DNA from 3 places in the Streptomyces sp. NPDC051569 genome. Region 1 is predicted to be linked to each of the others. Evidence: riboswitches for the same ligand, from Rfam matches in the RefSeq annotation. Region 1 holds a riboswitch; each other region holds the start of a gene.
The links. A riboswitch is a leader RNA that binds a small molecule or an ion and turns the genes downstream of it on or off. The one in region 1 is predicted to bind thiamine pyrophosphate.

Region 1 (4,589 bases):
GCCGCGTCCGAGGCGGTACCGGCGCCCGCGTCCAGGATCACCGGCACGCCCGCCTGCTCCACGATCAGCTGGAAGTTGTGCGGATTGCGGATGCCGAGTCCGGAGCCGATCGGCGAGCCGAGCGGCATGATCGCGGCGCACCCCACGTCCTCCAGTCTCCGGGCGAGCACCGGATCGTCATTGGTGTACGGGAGGACCGTGAAGCCGTCGTCGACCAGTGTCTCCGCCGCCTCCAGCAGCTCGATCGGGTCGGGGAGCAGGGTGCGCTCGTCCGCGACCACCTCCAGCTTGATCCAGTCGGTGGAGAGCGCCTCGCGGGCCAGCCGGGCGGTGAGGACGGCTTCCCCGGCGGTGAAGCAGCCGGCCGTGTTGGGCAGGGCGCGGATGCCCAGGGAGCCGAGCACGGAGAGGACGGAGCCCTGGACCGTGGGGTCCAGGCGGCGCATCGCGACCGTGGTGAGTTCGGTGCCCGAGGCGGCCAGCGAGCGTTCCAGTACGTCGAGGCTGGGTGCCCCGCCCGTGCCCATGATCAGCCGCGAGCCGAAGGTGGTGGAACCGATGGTGAGCGGGTCGTCGGCCATGGTCAGCCTCCCTGGACGGCGGTGAGGACTTCGACACGGTCGCCGTCCCCGAGCGGGGTGGCGGACCAGTGCCCGCGCGGGACGACCGTTTCGTTGACAGCGGCGGCGACACCCGAGGGCGCGGGGGTGAGAGCCGCGACCAGCGCGCCGAGCGTGGTGCCGGCGGCCAGCTCGCGCGGCTCGCCGTTCACGGAGACGGTCACGGTCACGTTCTCGGCACCGGAGTGCGTACGGGTACGGCTCATGCGGGCTGCTCCTGACATTCGGAGGCGGCTGACGTCGCGGCTGACGTTGCGGCCGGCGTGGCGGCTGATGTGCCGGCGGGGACGGCGGGGGCGGTGCGGACGCCGGGCGGGAAGCGCCGGGGGGTGAACGGCCGGGCCTCTTCGGGGAGTTCGCCGGTGGCCAGCACGGTGGCCATCACCTCGCCGGTGATGGGCGTGAGCAGCACCCCGTTGCGGAAGTGGCCGGTGGCCAGATGCAGGCCGGGCAGCGCGGTCGGACCGAGCAGCGGGGCGTTGTCCGGCGATCCGGGGCGCAGCCCCGCACGGGTCTCGACGAGGGGCAGTTCGGTGATGCCGGGCACCAGGTCATGGGCGTCCCGCAGCAGCCCGTACACCCCGCCCGCCGTGACCGAGGTGTCCCAGCCGAGCTCTTCGCTGGTGGCGCCGACCACCAGCTCACCGTTCGCGCGCGGCACCAGGTAGACCTGGCTGCCGCGCACCACCGCCCGTACCGTCCGGGACAGGAACGGCGCGTACGGGCGGGGCACGCTCAGCCGCAGCACCTGGCCCTTGACGGGCCGTACCGGCGGACGCACCTCGTCCGGTACGCCTCCGAGCCGGCCGCTGAGGCTTCCGCCCGCCAGCACCACCTGGTCGGCGGTGAGCGCGAGGCCGCCGGCCAGGACGGCGCCCACGGCCCGGTCCCGTACGACGGTGAGCCGCTCGGCCCAGGCACGGTGGAAGACGACGCCGGCCCGCTCGCACGCCGTCACCAGGGCCGCCGCCAGCCTGCGCGGATCGATCTGGTGGTCCCCGTCCACGCGCAGCCCGCCGCGCACACCCGGCGCGAGCATCGGCTCCAGGCGCCGGCATTCGCGCCCGGTGAGCCACTCGGACGTGAGGCCGGAGCGCTGCTGGAGGGCGTGCAGCTCGCGCAGGAGGGCGCGGTCGTCCGCGTCGAGGGCGACGGCGAGGGTGCCGCAGGCGCGGTAGCCGGTGTCCTGACCGCTCGCGGCCTCCAGCTCGGCGACGAAGGCGGGGTAGCGCTCGGCGGAGGCCAGATTGAGGCCGAGCAACGTCTCCTCGCCGTAGTGGAGTTCGGTGACGGCGGCGAGCATGCCCGCCGCGACCCGGGCGGCCCCGCCGCCGGGATCGGGGTCGGCGACGGCGGTCCGCAGCCCGCGCCGCGCCGCCCGCCAGGCGGTGACCAGACCGATGATCCCGCCCCCGACGACAAGGACGTCGGAGCCCGTGCCGCTCGTACCGGGTCCTTGATGACGCGTGAATGCCTGCATGGGCGTCCAGCCCCTCCCTTCGCCGGCATGACCCGGATCAGGTTCGTACGGTCGGAGGCCGTCCCAGCCTCCCTCTCAGCCCGCTGCGTGCGGGCTCCCGCGAGGTAGTGTCACCGGCCAGCGTAGTGCCGTTCCCGGCGAGCTTCGCCCCCGTCGCGGCCATCGCCGGGCGCGGCACCAGCACCCACTCTCCTGACGGCATGTCAGCTGTTTAAGGTGATCGGGTGAGCGAGCAGCGGAGACAAACGGAAGAGCAGGGGCAGGCGGAGCGGCCGGCGCGGGCGGAACAGCAGCCGCGTGTCGTCATCGTCGGTGCGGGCATGGCGGGCGTGCAGACCGCCGTGGCGCTCCGGGAGAACGGCTACGGCGGCCCCGTCACCCTCATCGGCGCCGAACCGCATCAGCCGTACGACCGGCCACCGCTCTCCAAAGCGGTCCTGCTGGGCACGGGGGACAGCCCGGCCTTCGACATCGACTTCGCGGGCCTCTCCGTCGAGCTGCGGCTCGGCCTGGAGGTGACCGGGCTGCGCCCCGGCGCACGGGAACTCGACACCCCGGCCGGGCCCGTCCCGTACGACGTGCTGGTCCTCGCCACCGGCGCGGAGCCGATCGCGCTGCCCGGCGCCGAGGGGGCGCCCGGCGTCCATCTGCTGCGGACGCTGGACGACGCCGAACGGCTGCGGCCCGTCCTGGAACGGCGGAGCGAGATCGTGGTCGTCGGCGCGGGATGGATCGGCGCGGAGTTCGCGACGGCCGCCCGCGCGGCCGGATGCGCCGTGACGGTCGTCGAGGCGGCGGACCTGCCGTTCGCGGGGGTCCTGCCGCCCGAGGCGGCCGCCCCCATGGCCGACTGGTACGCGGAGAGCGGCGCCGCACTGCTCACGCGGGCGCGGGTGGCCGGGGTCGGACCCGGCGAGGTGGTCCTCGCGGACGGACGGCGGCTGCCGGCGGACGCGGTGGTCGTCGGCATCGGAGCGCGGCCCGCGACGGGCTGGCTCACCGGCTCGGGCATCGCCCTCGGCCCGGACGGTTCGGTCACGGCGGACGACCGGCTGCGGACCTCACTGCCCGAGGTGTACGCGGTCGGCGACGTCGCCTCCTTCCCCTCCGCCCGCTACGGTGAGCGACTGCTCGTCCACCACTGGGACAACGCTCTCCAGGGGCCGCGCACGGTCGCCGCCCAGATCGTCGGCGAGAGCGACCAGGTCTACGACCCGGTGCCGTACTTCTGGTCCGAGCAGTTCGGCCGCTTCGTGCAGTACGCGGGCCACCACGCCGCCGCCGACACCCTGGTGCGACGCGGCGACCCGGCGGAGGCGGCCTGGTCGGTGGTGTGGCTCCGGGACGGGATCCTGGTCGCCCTGCTCGCCGTGGGAAGACCCCGTGACCTGGCGCAGGGCCGCAAACTGATCGAGGCGAAGGCCCGCCTGGATCCGGAGCGCGCGGCGGACGCGTCGGTGGCGCTGCGGAAGGCGGTGCTCTGACGGGACCAGGCCACGGCTCCACGCCCCGGCCCGGCCCGGCCCACGACGGACATCGCGCCCCCTGGCTCACGGTGAGCACTTCCGGGGGGACCCCGGGTGCGCTGGAAGCCACGCACTCTGGGTGCCCCATCGCGCCCCCTGGCTCACGGTGAGCACTTCCGGGGGGACCCCGGGTGCCCTGGAAGCCACGCACTCTGGGTGCCCCATCACGCCCCCTGGCTCACGGTGAGCACTTCCGGGGGGACCCCGGGTGCCCTGGAAGCCACGCACTCTGGGTGCCCCATCACGCCCCCTGGCTAAGGGTCAGCACTTCCGGGGGGACCTGGGTACCGTCTGTCGGTCCGGGATGGCACGCTTGTCCTGTGACCGAGATTGACGCAAAGATCGATGCTCTCGTCCCCGCATGGCTCCACCTGCCCGATATCGCCGAAATGTTCGATATCGAGGTGACGCGCGTGCGGCAGCTGGTGAAGGACGGCCAGCTGATCGCCGTGCGCCGCGGTGAGAACAGGACGCTTCAGGTGCCCGCCGCCTTCATTGACGGCAGCAAGGTCGTCAAGGGCCTCGCCGGGACCCTGACGCTTCTGAGGGACGACGGCTACTCCGACGAAGAGATGCTTGAGTGGCTCTTCACCCCCGACCCGAGCCTGCCGGGTACGCCCGCGCAGGCGCTCAGTGAGAATCGCGGCACGGAGGTGAAGCGCCGGGCCCAGGCGCTCGCCGTCTGACGACATCACCACGCACGGTGTGCGGTGGCGCGGCGGCGACCGGAGCACGGTCACCGCCGTCGCCGCACGCCGCCGAACCGACGGGGGGACCGTCCCATGCCCACGCCTCGAACCCGGCTGTCCGACGCCCGGCTCTATCTCTGCACGGACGCCCGCGCGCGGCAGGGGGACCTCGCCGAGTTCCTCGACGCCGTGCTCTCGTCCGGCGTGGACATCGTGCAACTGCGGGACAAGGGTATGGAGGCCGCCGAGGAGCTGGAACACCTCCAGATCTTCG
Region 2 (4,589 bases), on a different contig from region 1:
GCGGCCAGACCGCCCACGACCAGGGCGATGGCCGTGGCGACGAGGGCGTACCGCAGGGAGTTCCCGACCGCCGCCAGCGGGGGTACGAGGAACGTGCCGCCGCTCGCCCCGGCGGAGCCGAGCGCCCGGTAGAAGGCGAAGCCGTATCCTCCCGGACCGTCGAAGGAGCGCTCGATCAGCACCGCGAGCGGCAGCACGATCAGCACGGCCACGGTGGCGAGCACCCCGCCGAGCAGCGCCCACTGCCCGGCGCCCCGGGGCCGGCTCGCGGTCCCGGCCGGGTCGACCAGCTTCAGTGCGGTCTCCCGCCGCCGTACGGTCCAGGCGTGCACCGCCAGGATCGCGCCGACCGCCGCGAACTGCGTCAGCGTCAGGACGGCGGCGGTGGGCAGGGCGAGCAGCTGCGCGGTCTGCCGGTAGATCTCCACCTCCAGGGTGGAGTAGGCGGGTCCGCCGAGGATCTGGACGACTCCGAAGGAGGTGAAGGTGAAGAGGAAGACCATCAGGGCGGCCGCCGCGACGGCGGGGGCGAGCGCGGGCAGCGTCACCCGCCACCAGGCCGTGAGCCGGCCGGCGCCGAGTACCCGCGCGGCTTCCTCCTGGCGCGGGTCGAGCTGCGACCAGAGGCCGCCGACGGTCCGGACGACCACCGCGTAGTTGAAGAAGACGTGCGCGAGGAGGATCGCCCAGACGGTGGTGTCGAGGCGTACGCCCCACAGTTCGTCGAGCAGCCCGCCACGGCCGAGCAGCGCCAGGAAGGCGGTGCCGACGACGACGGTCGGCAGCACGAACGGCACGGTGACGACCGCGCGCAGCAGCTGCTTGCCGGGGAAGTCGAAGCGGGCGAAGACGTACGCGCCGGGGAGCGCGATCAGGAGGGTGAGGACCGTGGAGACGAGCGCCTGCCAGGTGGTGAACCACAGGACACCGAGGATGTCGGGCCGGCTCAGCACCTCGCCGATCCGGTCGAACTGCCAGACGCCGTCGCTCCTCAGCCCGCGGCCGAGGATCGCCGCCACGGGGTAGGCGAAGAAGACCGCGAAGAACGCGGCGGGCACGGCCATCAGGCCGAGCCGCACCGCGTTCCCCTTCCCGCGCCGGGCCGGCGCTCCGGCGGTGGCTCCGGCGGCGGCTCCGGCGGTGGCTTCCGTGGCTACTTCACGACGAGTGAGGACCACGTCTCGATCCACTGCTCACGGTTGGCGGCGATCTTGTCGGGGGCCACGGTCTCGGGCCGCTCGACGGTCGCGCCGAACTTGGTGAAGAGCTCCGGCAGCTGGACGTCCTCGACCACCGGGTTCACGAACATGTTCAGCGGCATGTCCGCCTGGAACTTCTTGCTGATCAGGAAGTCCAGCAGGGCCTTGCCACCGGTCTCGTTCTTCGCGCCGGTGAGCAGGCCCGCGAACTCGATCTGCCGGAAGCAGGTGCCGGTGGCGACCCCGGTCGGGGCCGTCGTCGGCCGCGGGTCCCCGTACAGCACCTCGACCGGGGGGCTGGAGGCGTACGAGACGACCAGCGGCCGGTCCGCCTTGGCCTTCCTGCCGCCCGCCGAGCCGGAGAAGTTCTCGTTGTAGGCCTGCTCCCAGCTGTCGACGACCTGGACGCCGTTGGCCTTCAGCTTCGACCAGTACGTCTTCCAGCCGGCGTCGCCCTGTGCGGCGACCGTGCCGAGGAGGAAGCCGAGGCCGGGCGAGGACGTCGCCGGGTTCTCGGTGACGAGCAGGTTCTTGTACCGGGGCTTGATCAGGTCGTCGAAGGACGCCGGCGGCGCGAGCTTCTTGTCCGCGAAGTACTTCTTGTCGTAATTGACGCAGATGTCGCCGGTGTCGATCGGGGTGACCCGGTGCTCGGCCCGGTCGAGCTGGGTGCCGGCGGCGACCTGGTCGAGGCCCTTCGCCTGGTACGGCGTGAACAGACCGTTGTCGAGGGCCCGGGAGAGCAGGGTGTTGTCGACGCCGAAGAAGACATCGCCCTGCGGCGAGCCCTTGGTGAGGATCTCCTTGTTGAGCGCCTCGCCGGCGTCACCGCTCTTGAGCACCTTGACCGTGTAACCGGTCTCCTGGGTGAACTCCTTCAGCACGGAAGGAGAGGCGTTGAACGAGTCGTGGCTGACGAGCGTGACGGTCCTGGACCGCTTCCCGCCGCCCTCGCCGGACGAGCCGGAGTCGCCGGAAGTGCCGCACGCGGCCAAGGTCGAGACGCCGAGCGCGGCGGCGATCGCGGCGACCGCCATCTTTCTGGTGGTGCTCACGGAAATTTCCTCCTGGGATGTCCAGGAGAAGACGCGGCCCTGCCCGGCCGCCCGGAAGGACCGGAAGGCGGGCAGGGCGCAACAGCTTGAGTGGTGTCCGAACTTCCTACCCAGAATGACCTGGGCGAGGTTCAGAGGGTCTGCGGCCGCTGCCCGTTCTCACGGACATATGCCGCACTCTCAGCGCTGTGGCGCTCCCCTGTCGGAATATCTGATGTGTGCGGGCTCAGAGTACCCCGGCGTCAGCGCTCCGTCGCGGCCAGCTGACCACACGCTCCGTCGATCTCCTGGCCTCGGGTGTCCCGCACGGTCACCGGCACACCATGGGCCGCGATCGCCTCGACGAACGCCTTCTCGTCCTCGGGGCGGGACGCCGTCCACTTCGACCCGGGGGTCGGGTTGAGCGGGATCAGGTTGACGTGCACGCGCTTGCCCTTGAGCAGCCGGCCCAGCCGGTCACCGCGCCACGCCTGGTCGTTGATGTCGCGGATCAGCGCGTACTCGATCGAGATACGGCGACCGGACTTCTCCGCGTACTCCCACGCGGCGTCCAGCACCTCCCGGACCTTCCAGCGGGTGTTGACGGGGACGAGCGTGTCGCGCAGCTCGTCGTCCGGGGCGTGCAGGGAAACCGCGAGGCGGCACTTGAAGCCCTCGTCGGCGAAGCGCAGCATCGCCGGCACCAGGCCCACGGTCGACACGGTGATCCCGCGCTGCGACAGGCCCAGGCCGTCGGGCTCCGGGTCGGTCAGCCGGCGGATCGCGCCGACCACCCGCTTGTAGTTGGCGAGCGGCTCGCCCATGCCCATGAAGACGATGTTGGACAGCCGGGCGGGGCCGCCGGGGACCTCACCGTCGCGCAGGGCGCGCATGCCGTCCACGATCTGGTGCACGATCTCGGCGGTGGACAGGTTGCGGTCCAGGCCCGCCTGTCCGGTCGCGCAGAACGGGCAGTTCATCCCGCAGCCCGCCTGCGAGGAGATGCACATGGTGACCCGGTCCGGGTAGCGCATCAGCACGGACTCGACGAGCGTGCCGTCGTGCATCCGCCAGAGCGTCTTGCGGGTGGTGTCGTCGTCGGTGGAGATGTGCCGTACCACCGACATCAGGTCGGGCAGCAGTTCCGTCGCGAGCTTCTGGCGGGAGCCCGCCGGGATGTCGGTCCACTGCTCGGGGTCGTGCGCGTAGCGCGCGAAGTAATGCTGCGACAGCTGCTTGGCGCGGAACGCCTTCTCACCGATCGCGGCGACGGCCTCGCGGCGTTCCTCGGGGGTGAGGTCGGCGAGGTGCCGCGGCGGCTTCTTGACTCCGCGGGGCGCGACGAAAGTGAGTTCTCCGGGGGTCGGCGGGGCCATGAAAAGCAATCTCCTCGGTGCGGCGAGGCCGGGCGGATCCCCCCGCTGACACGGGGAGGACGGCAGGACGCTGCCGGCGCCGGGAGACCTCACGGGGGCGTCCCCGCAGCCGCGGGGACGAAAAAGGCCCGCCGCCCTGGAGCGGCGAGCCCTTTCAGGGTAACCGGTGTCGCTCAGCCCGAGCCGACGAAGAGCACCAGCAGCAGCCAGACGACCGGCGCCGTGGGCAGCAGGGAGTCGAGCCGGTCCATGATGCCGCCGTGACCCGGCAGCAGCGTGCCCATGTCCTTGATGCCGAGATCCCGCTTGATCATGGACTCGCCGAGATCGCCGAGCGTGGCACTGGCCGCGACGGCCAGGCCGATCAGCAGCCCCTGCCACCAGACCCCGTCGTCGATCAGGAACTGCATGCAGAGCGCACCGGCCGCCATCGCGAAGGCGACGGCTCCGATCAGCCCTTCCCTGGTCTTGCCCGGGCTGATGCGCGGCGCGAGCTTGTGCTTGCCGAAACGCCAGCCGACCGCGTACGCGCCGGTGTCGCTGACGACCGTGAGCACCAGGAACATCAGCACCCGGCGCGCACCGTCGTCCGCCGTCAGCATCAGTGCGACGAACGTGGCCAGGAAGGGTACGTAGAACGCGGCGAAGACCCCGGCCGTGACGTCCCTGAGGTACCCCTCGGGCGGCGCCGTCATCCGCCAGACCAGCACCGCGAGGGCGGTGAGGGCCATCGCGACCCATGCCCCCTCCGCACCGCTCGCGTACCCGGCGACCACCATCGCGGCGCCGCCGACGGCCAGCGGTACGAGCGGGGCCTTGATGCCCTTCTTCTCGTCGAGCCGGGAGGTCAGCTCCCACAGCCCGACGACCACGGCGACCGCCACGACACCGACGAACACCGCCTTGACGATGAAGAGCGAGGCCACGACCACCGCGCCGAGTCCGACACCGACCCCTATGGCCGCTCGCAGGTCACGTCC
Region 3 (4,589 bases), on a different contig from region 1:
AGCGATATGGAGCGCCTCCAGGACGTCCATCTGCAGTGGATGTCACGCCTCGACGCGGTCGTCGAGGAGGACGGGCATCTGCTGATGCACTCCGACACGACCGCCTACCTGGATTACGGATCCAGCATCGAGGACGTCAACGACACCGTCCACCAGATCCTCACGCGCAACGACGCGGACGAATGCTGGGAGCTGTTCCGCAAGCTCACCAAACGCTTCGCATTCCGTGATGACGGCCCGGAGGCCGTTCAGGAACTGCTCTCCCGATACGGCGGTCAGCGCATCGTCCACGGCCACAGTCCGATTCCCTATCTACTCGGCGAAGTCGGTACCGAAGACGCCTCGGACGACGAGGGCGGTACGGGACCGTTGGTCCAAGGGCCGCACGTATATGCCGACGGACTTGCCATCGCCATGGACGGAGGCGTGACCATGGCGGGAAAACTGCTGGTCGTCCGGCTTCCCCTGGGCAACTGATCGGCGGCCCGGACCACCGGCCGGAGTAACCCCCGGCCGGGTCCGGACAGCGACGGCCGCCCCCGGCCCGCCCAGTTGCCTACTCGGCGAGCGGCAGATACACGCGATTGCCGGCTGCGGCGAACTCCTTGGACTTCTGGGCCATAGCGGCCTCGATACCCGCTTCGGTCCGAACGTCCGCTTCGCTCTCGACTCGCCTCTCCGCCGTCTCCGGATCGCCGCCGTGGCGACGCCTGATGTCCTGCGAGATCTTCATCGAGCAGAACTTGGGGCCACACATCGAACAGAAATGCGCAGTCTTGGCCGGCTCGGCCGGGAGCGTCTCGTCGTGGAACTCCCTGGCCGTGTCCGGGTCAAGGGCCAGGTTGAACTGGTCCTCCCAGCGGAACTCGAAACGGGCGTCGGACAGCGCGTCGTCCCAGTCCTGCGCTCCCGGGTGGCCCTTGGCGAGATCCGCCGCATGGGCCGCGATCTTGTAGGTGATGACACCGGTCTTGACGTCGTCGCGGTCCGGAAGGCCGAGGTGTTCCTTGGGGGTGACGTAGCAGAGCATCGCCGTGCCCCACCACGCGATCATCGCGGCGCCGATGCCGGAGGTGATGTGGTCGTAGGCCGGGGCCACATCGGTCGTCAGCGGGCCGAGTGTGTAGAACGGCGCTTCCTCGCAGATCTCCTGCTGCAGGTCGATATTTTCCTTGATCTTGTGCATCGGCACATGGCCCGGCCCCTCGATCATCGTCTGTACGCCGAAGCGCTTGGCGGTCGCGTTCAGCTCACCCAGGGTGCACAGCTCAGCGAACTGCGCCTCGTCGTTGGCGTCCGCGATGGAGCCTGGCCGCAGGCCGTCGCCGAGGGAGTACGTCACGTCGTAGGTCGCGAGAATCTCGCAGAGTTCCTCGAAGTTCTCGTACAGGAACGACTCCCTGTGGTGCGCGAGACACCAGGCGGCCATGATCGAGCCGCCGCGCGAGACGATGCCCGTCTTGCGGCGGGCGGTGAGCGGCACGTACCGCAGCAGGACACCGGCGTGGACCGTCATGTAGTCGACGCCCTGCTCGGCCTGCTCGATGACCGTGTCCTTGTAGATGTCCCAGGTCAGCTCCTCGGCCTTGCCGTCGACCTTTTCCAGTGCCTGATAGAGCGGTACCGTCCCGATGGGGACCGGGGAGTTGCGCAGCACCCACTCGCGCGTGGTGTGGATGTTGCGGCCCGTGGAGAGGTCCATGACCGTGTCCGCGCCCCAGCGGGTCGCCCAGGTCGTCTTCTCCACCTCCTCCTCGATGGAGGAGGTGACGGCGGAGTTCCCGATGTTCGCGTTGACCTTCACCAGAAATCGCTTCCCGATGATCATCGGCTCGATTTCCGGGTGATTGACATTGGCCGGCAGAACGGCGCGGCCTGCGGCGATCTCTTCCCGGACCAGCTCCGGGAGGACGTTCTCGCGGATCGCGACGTACTCCATCTCCGGGGTGATGACACCACGGCGGGCGTACGCGAGCTGCGTCACGGCCTGTCCGTCCCGGCTCCGGCGCGGCCGGCGCGGTCGGCCCGGGAAGACGGCGTCGAGGTTGCGCAGTCCCCCGCCCGGAGAGGTGTGCTTGAGTCCGTCGTCCTCAGGGCGGACCCGGCGGCCCGCGTAGGCCTCGGTGTCACCACGGCCAACGATCCAGTCCTCCCGCAGTGGCGCGAGGCCAAGGCGTACATCGGTCTCGACGGTCGGGTCGGTGTAAGGGCCCGACGTGTCGTACAGCGTCACGTCCGTGCCGTTGGTGAGGTGCACTTGACGGACGGGCACCTGGAGATCCGGGCGTGAACCCGCGACATATCCCTTGTGCCAGCCGATGGATCGACGGGCCTCGCCCGGATGCTCCGAGCCGGAGGCAGGCGTGTGTGCGTCCTGAACGGTCATGAGACCTACTCCCTACGCCGGCATTACCCGGTAACAGGTTCAGCGGTCGGCGCAGCGCAGGCGTCCAGGGGATGTCCCTGGGACCGCACAGTCAGCGCCCTCTCAGCCCGGTGCTCCGAGCTCCCGCGTGTGCAAAGGTGACTCCACGCTAATGCCATATCGGGCGCGCTGACCAGGGGGCCTCTCTCTTCTTGCGATGATCGGTCGGTGACCTCACCTCAGCAGACCCACGAAGCGCATGGCCACTCGCACAGTCATGGGCCCGCCGAACCGGTTTCCCGGCACCTCCGCAAGGTCATCGCGGCGGTCCTGATCCCGTTCGCGACCGCCGTGGTCGTCGGGCTCGCCATGCTCTGGCCGGGCGGCACACCGGCGCACGAGCGCACCGGTGTCGGTTTCGACCGGCAGACCCAGCAGGGCCACGTGGTGAGGATCGAGCAGCTCGACTGTCAGGACGCCAACGGGTCGCAGCTGCCGTCGACCGGCGGCCCCTCGACATCCGGGGGCAGTGCGACGCAGCGGTCCGGGAGCGGGGAATGCAAGAAGGCGACGATCGAGGTCACGACCGGCAAGGAGAAGGGACGGACCTTCATCGAGGTCGTCCAGCCGGACGCCCCGCGGCAGTTTCACGTGAAACAGGGGGTGGTGGTCGCTTACGCCCCCGATGCGCCCCACGATCTCCAGTACTCGGTGACCGATGTGAACCGTGAGTTCCCGATGGCTCTGCTGGCCGGGATCTTCGCGCTCGCGGTGGTCCTGGTGGGGCGGATGCGCGGTGTGATGGCGCTGATCGCGCTCGCCGTCTCCTTCGCCGTGCTGACGCTGTTCATCCTGCCCGCGATTCTGCAGGGCTCGAATCCACTGATCGTCGCGGTGGTCGGCGCGAGCGCCATCATGCTGACCGCCCTCTATATGTGCCACGGTCTGACGGCCCGTACGTCGGTCGCCGTCCTCGGCACCCTGGTCTCTCTCCTGCTGATCGGGCTGCTGGGGTCGCTCTTCATCGGCTGGGCGAGCCTGAGCGGGAACACCGACGACAACACCGGCCTCATCCACGGCCTCTATCCCGAGATCGACATGAGCGGTCTTCTCCTGGCGGGCGTCATCATCGGCTCGCTCGGTGTTCTCGACGATGTGACGGTGACGCAGACCTCGGCAGTCTGGGAGCTGCACCGGGCCGATCCGTCGATGGGCCCCCGCGCCCTCTACCGGGCGGCCATCCGGATCGGCCGGGATCACATCGCGTCGGTGGTCAATACGCTCGTGCTCGCCTACGCGGGCGCCGCACTCCCTCTTCTGCTGCTCTTCTCCATCGCGCAGTCGAGTGTGGGAGCAGTCGCCAACAGCGAGCTGGTGGCAGAGGAAATCGTACGAACCCTGGTGGGCTCGATCGGCCTGGTCGCGTCAGTTCCGGTGACTACGGCGCTGGCCGCACTGGTGGTTTCCGCCGACCGGCCCGCGTCCTCCGGAACACAGTCCGCAGGGCAGGGGTCGGCGGCACCAGGGCCGGCAGCACCGGGTCCGACATCGCGGGGGCCGGTGCCCGCCGTGCCTGAGCAGGGCGCGGCGGTACGCGGACCCGGTGGCCGGGGACGGCGCCGTAAGAAGTAGGCCGCACCGGCCGAAGCACCCCTGCGCCCCCTCGACCGGATCCGCTCGACCGGATCCGCTCAGCCGGATCCGCTCAGCCGGATCCGCTCAGCCGGCGTTCTCCTCGGCGAGGATGCGGCCGAGCGCCTCCTCCAGATTGCCCTCGAAGTCACCCAGCGTGCGCTCCTGCCCGAGCGGAACCAATCGGTCCGTCCGGTCGAGGAAGGCCACGAGCGGTGCGGCACTCACCCGGAACAGCGCGTGGTCATCACCGACCTGGAGCCGGATATGGACATCGGAGAGATCTTCGGGCGCGGTCGGGGCGATGTGCACATCGCCGTCACCACTGGGCGTGTTGATGCCGTCGAGCAGCAGTTCGCGTCCGAATGTCCAGGTGACAGGGGCATCGCCGGGCAGATGGAAGGTCATTCGCACCGCGTAGGGATCCCCCATCTCATAGTGCAGTTCCACCGGGATCCGGAACGAAAGCTCCTCGGAGACGAGGAAGCTCATCAGGACCTCGGCCTGGACCGACTCGCGCATCGTGTACTCCGGTGTAGATGAGGTAGTGGCTGGGAATGATCCCCGTTGATCCTCTTGACGCCATAGTCCT

Region 2: linked by a shared signal. The riboswitch ahead of ACIBAE_RS02770 (thiamine ABC transporter substrate binding subunit) and the one ahead of thiO (glycine oxidase ThiO) in region 1 are both predicted to bind thiamine pyrophosphate.
Region 3: linked by a shared signal. The riboswitch ahead of thiC (phosphomethylpyrimidine synthase ThiC) and the one ahead of thiO (glycine oxidase ThiO) in region 1 are both predicted to bind thiamine pyrophosphate.

The regions. Positions count from the first base shown of each region.
Region 1 is NZ_JBITDJ010000004.1:152,599-157,187, reverse strand. It holds gene ACIBAE_RS08910 (thiazole synthase) at 1-581, opposite strand, end outside; gene thiS (sulfur carrier protein ThiS) at 584-826, opposite strand; gene thiO (glycine oxidase ThiO) at 823-2,100, opposite strand; TPP riboswitch at 2,098-2,211, opposite strand; gene ACIBAE_RS08895 (NAD(P)/FAD-dependent oxidoreductase) at 2,421-3,584, shown strand; gene ACIBAE_RS08890 (Rv2175c family DNA-binding protein) at 3,947-4,312, shown strand; gene thiE (thiamine phosphate synthase) at 4,409-4,589, shown strand, end outside.
Region 2 is NZ_JBITDJ010000001.1:640,133-644,721, reverse strand. It holds gene ACIBAE_RS02775 (ABC transporter permease) at 1-1,064, opposite strand, end outside; gene ACIBAE_RS02770 (thiamine ABC transporter substrate binding subunit) at 1,154-2,254, opposite strand; TPP riboswitch at 2,340-2,465, opposite strand; gene rlmN (23S rRNA (adenine(2503)-C(2))-methyltransferase RlmN) at 2,497-3,609, opposite strand; gene ACIBAE_RS02760 (phosphatidate cytidylyltransferase) at 3,783-4,589, opposite strand, start outside.
Region 3 is NZ_JBITDJ010000006.1:165,719-170,307, reverse strand. It holds gene ACIBAE_RS12915 (metallophosphoesterase) at 1-477, shown strand, start outside; gene thiC (phosphomethylpyrimidine synthase ThiC) at 557-2,386, opposite strand; TPP riboswitch at 2,379-2,523, opposite strand; gene ACIBAE_RS12905 (YibE/F family protein) at 2,594-3,997, shown strand; gene ACIBAE_RS12900 (SsgA family sporulation/cell division regulator) at 4,085-4,519, opposite strand.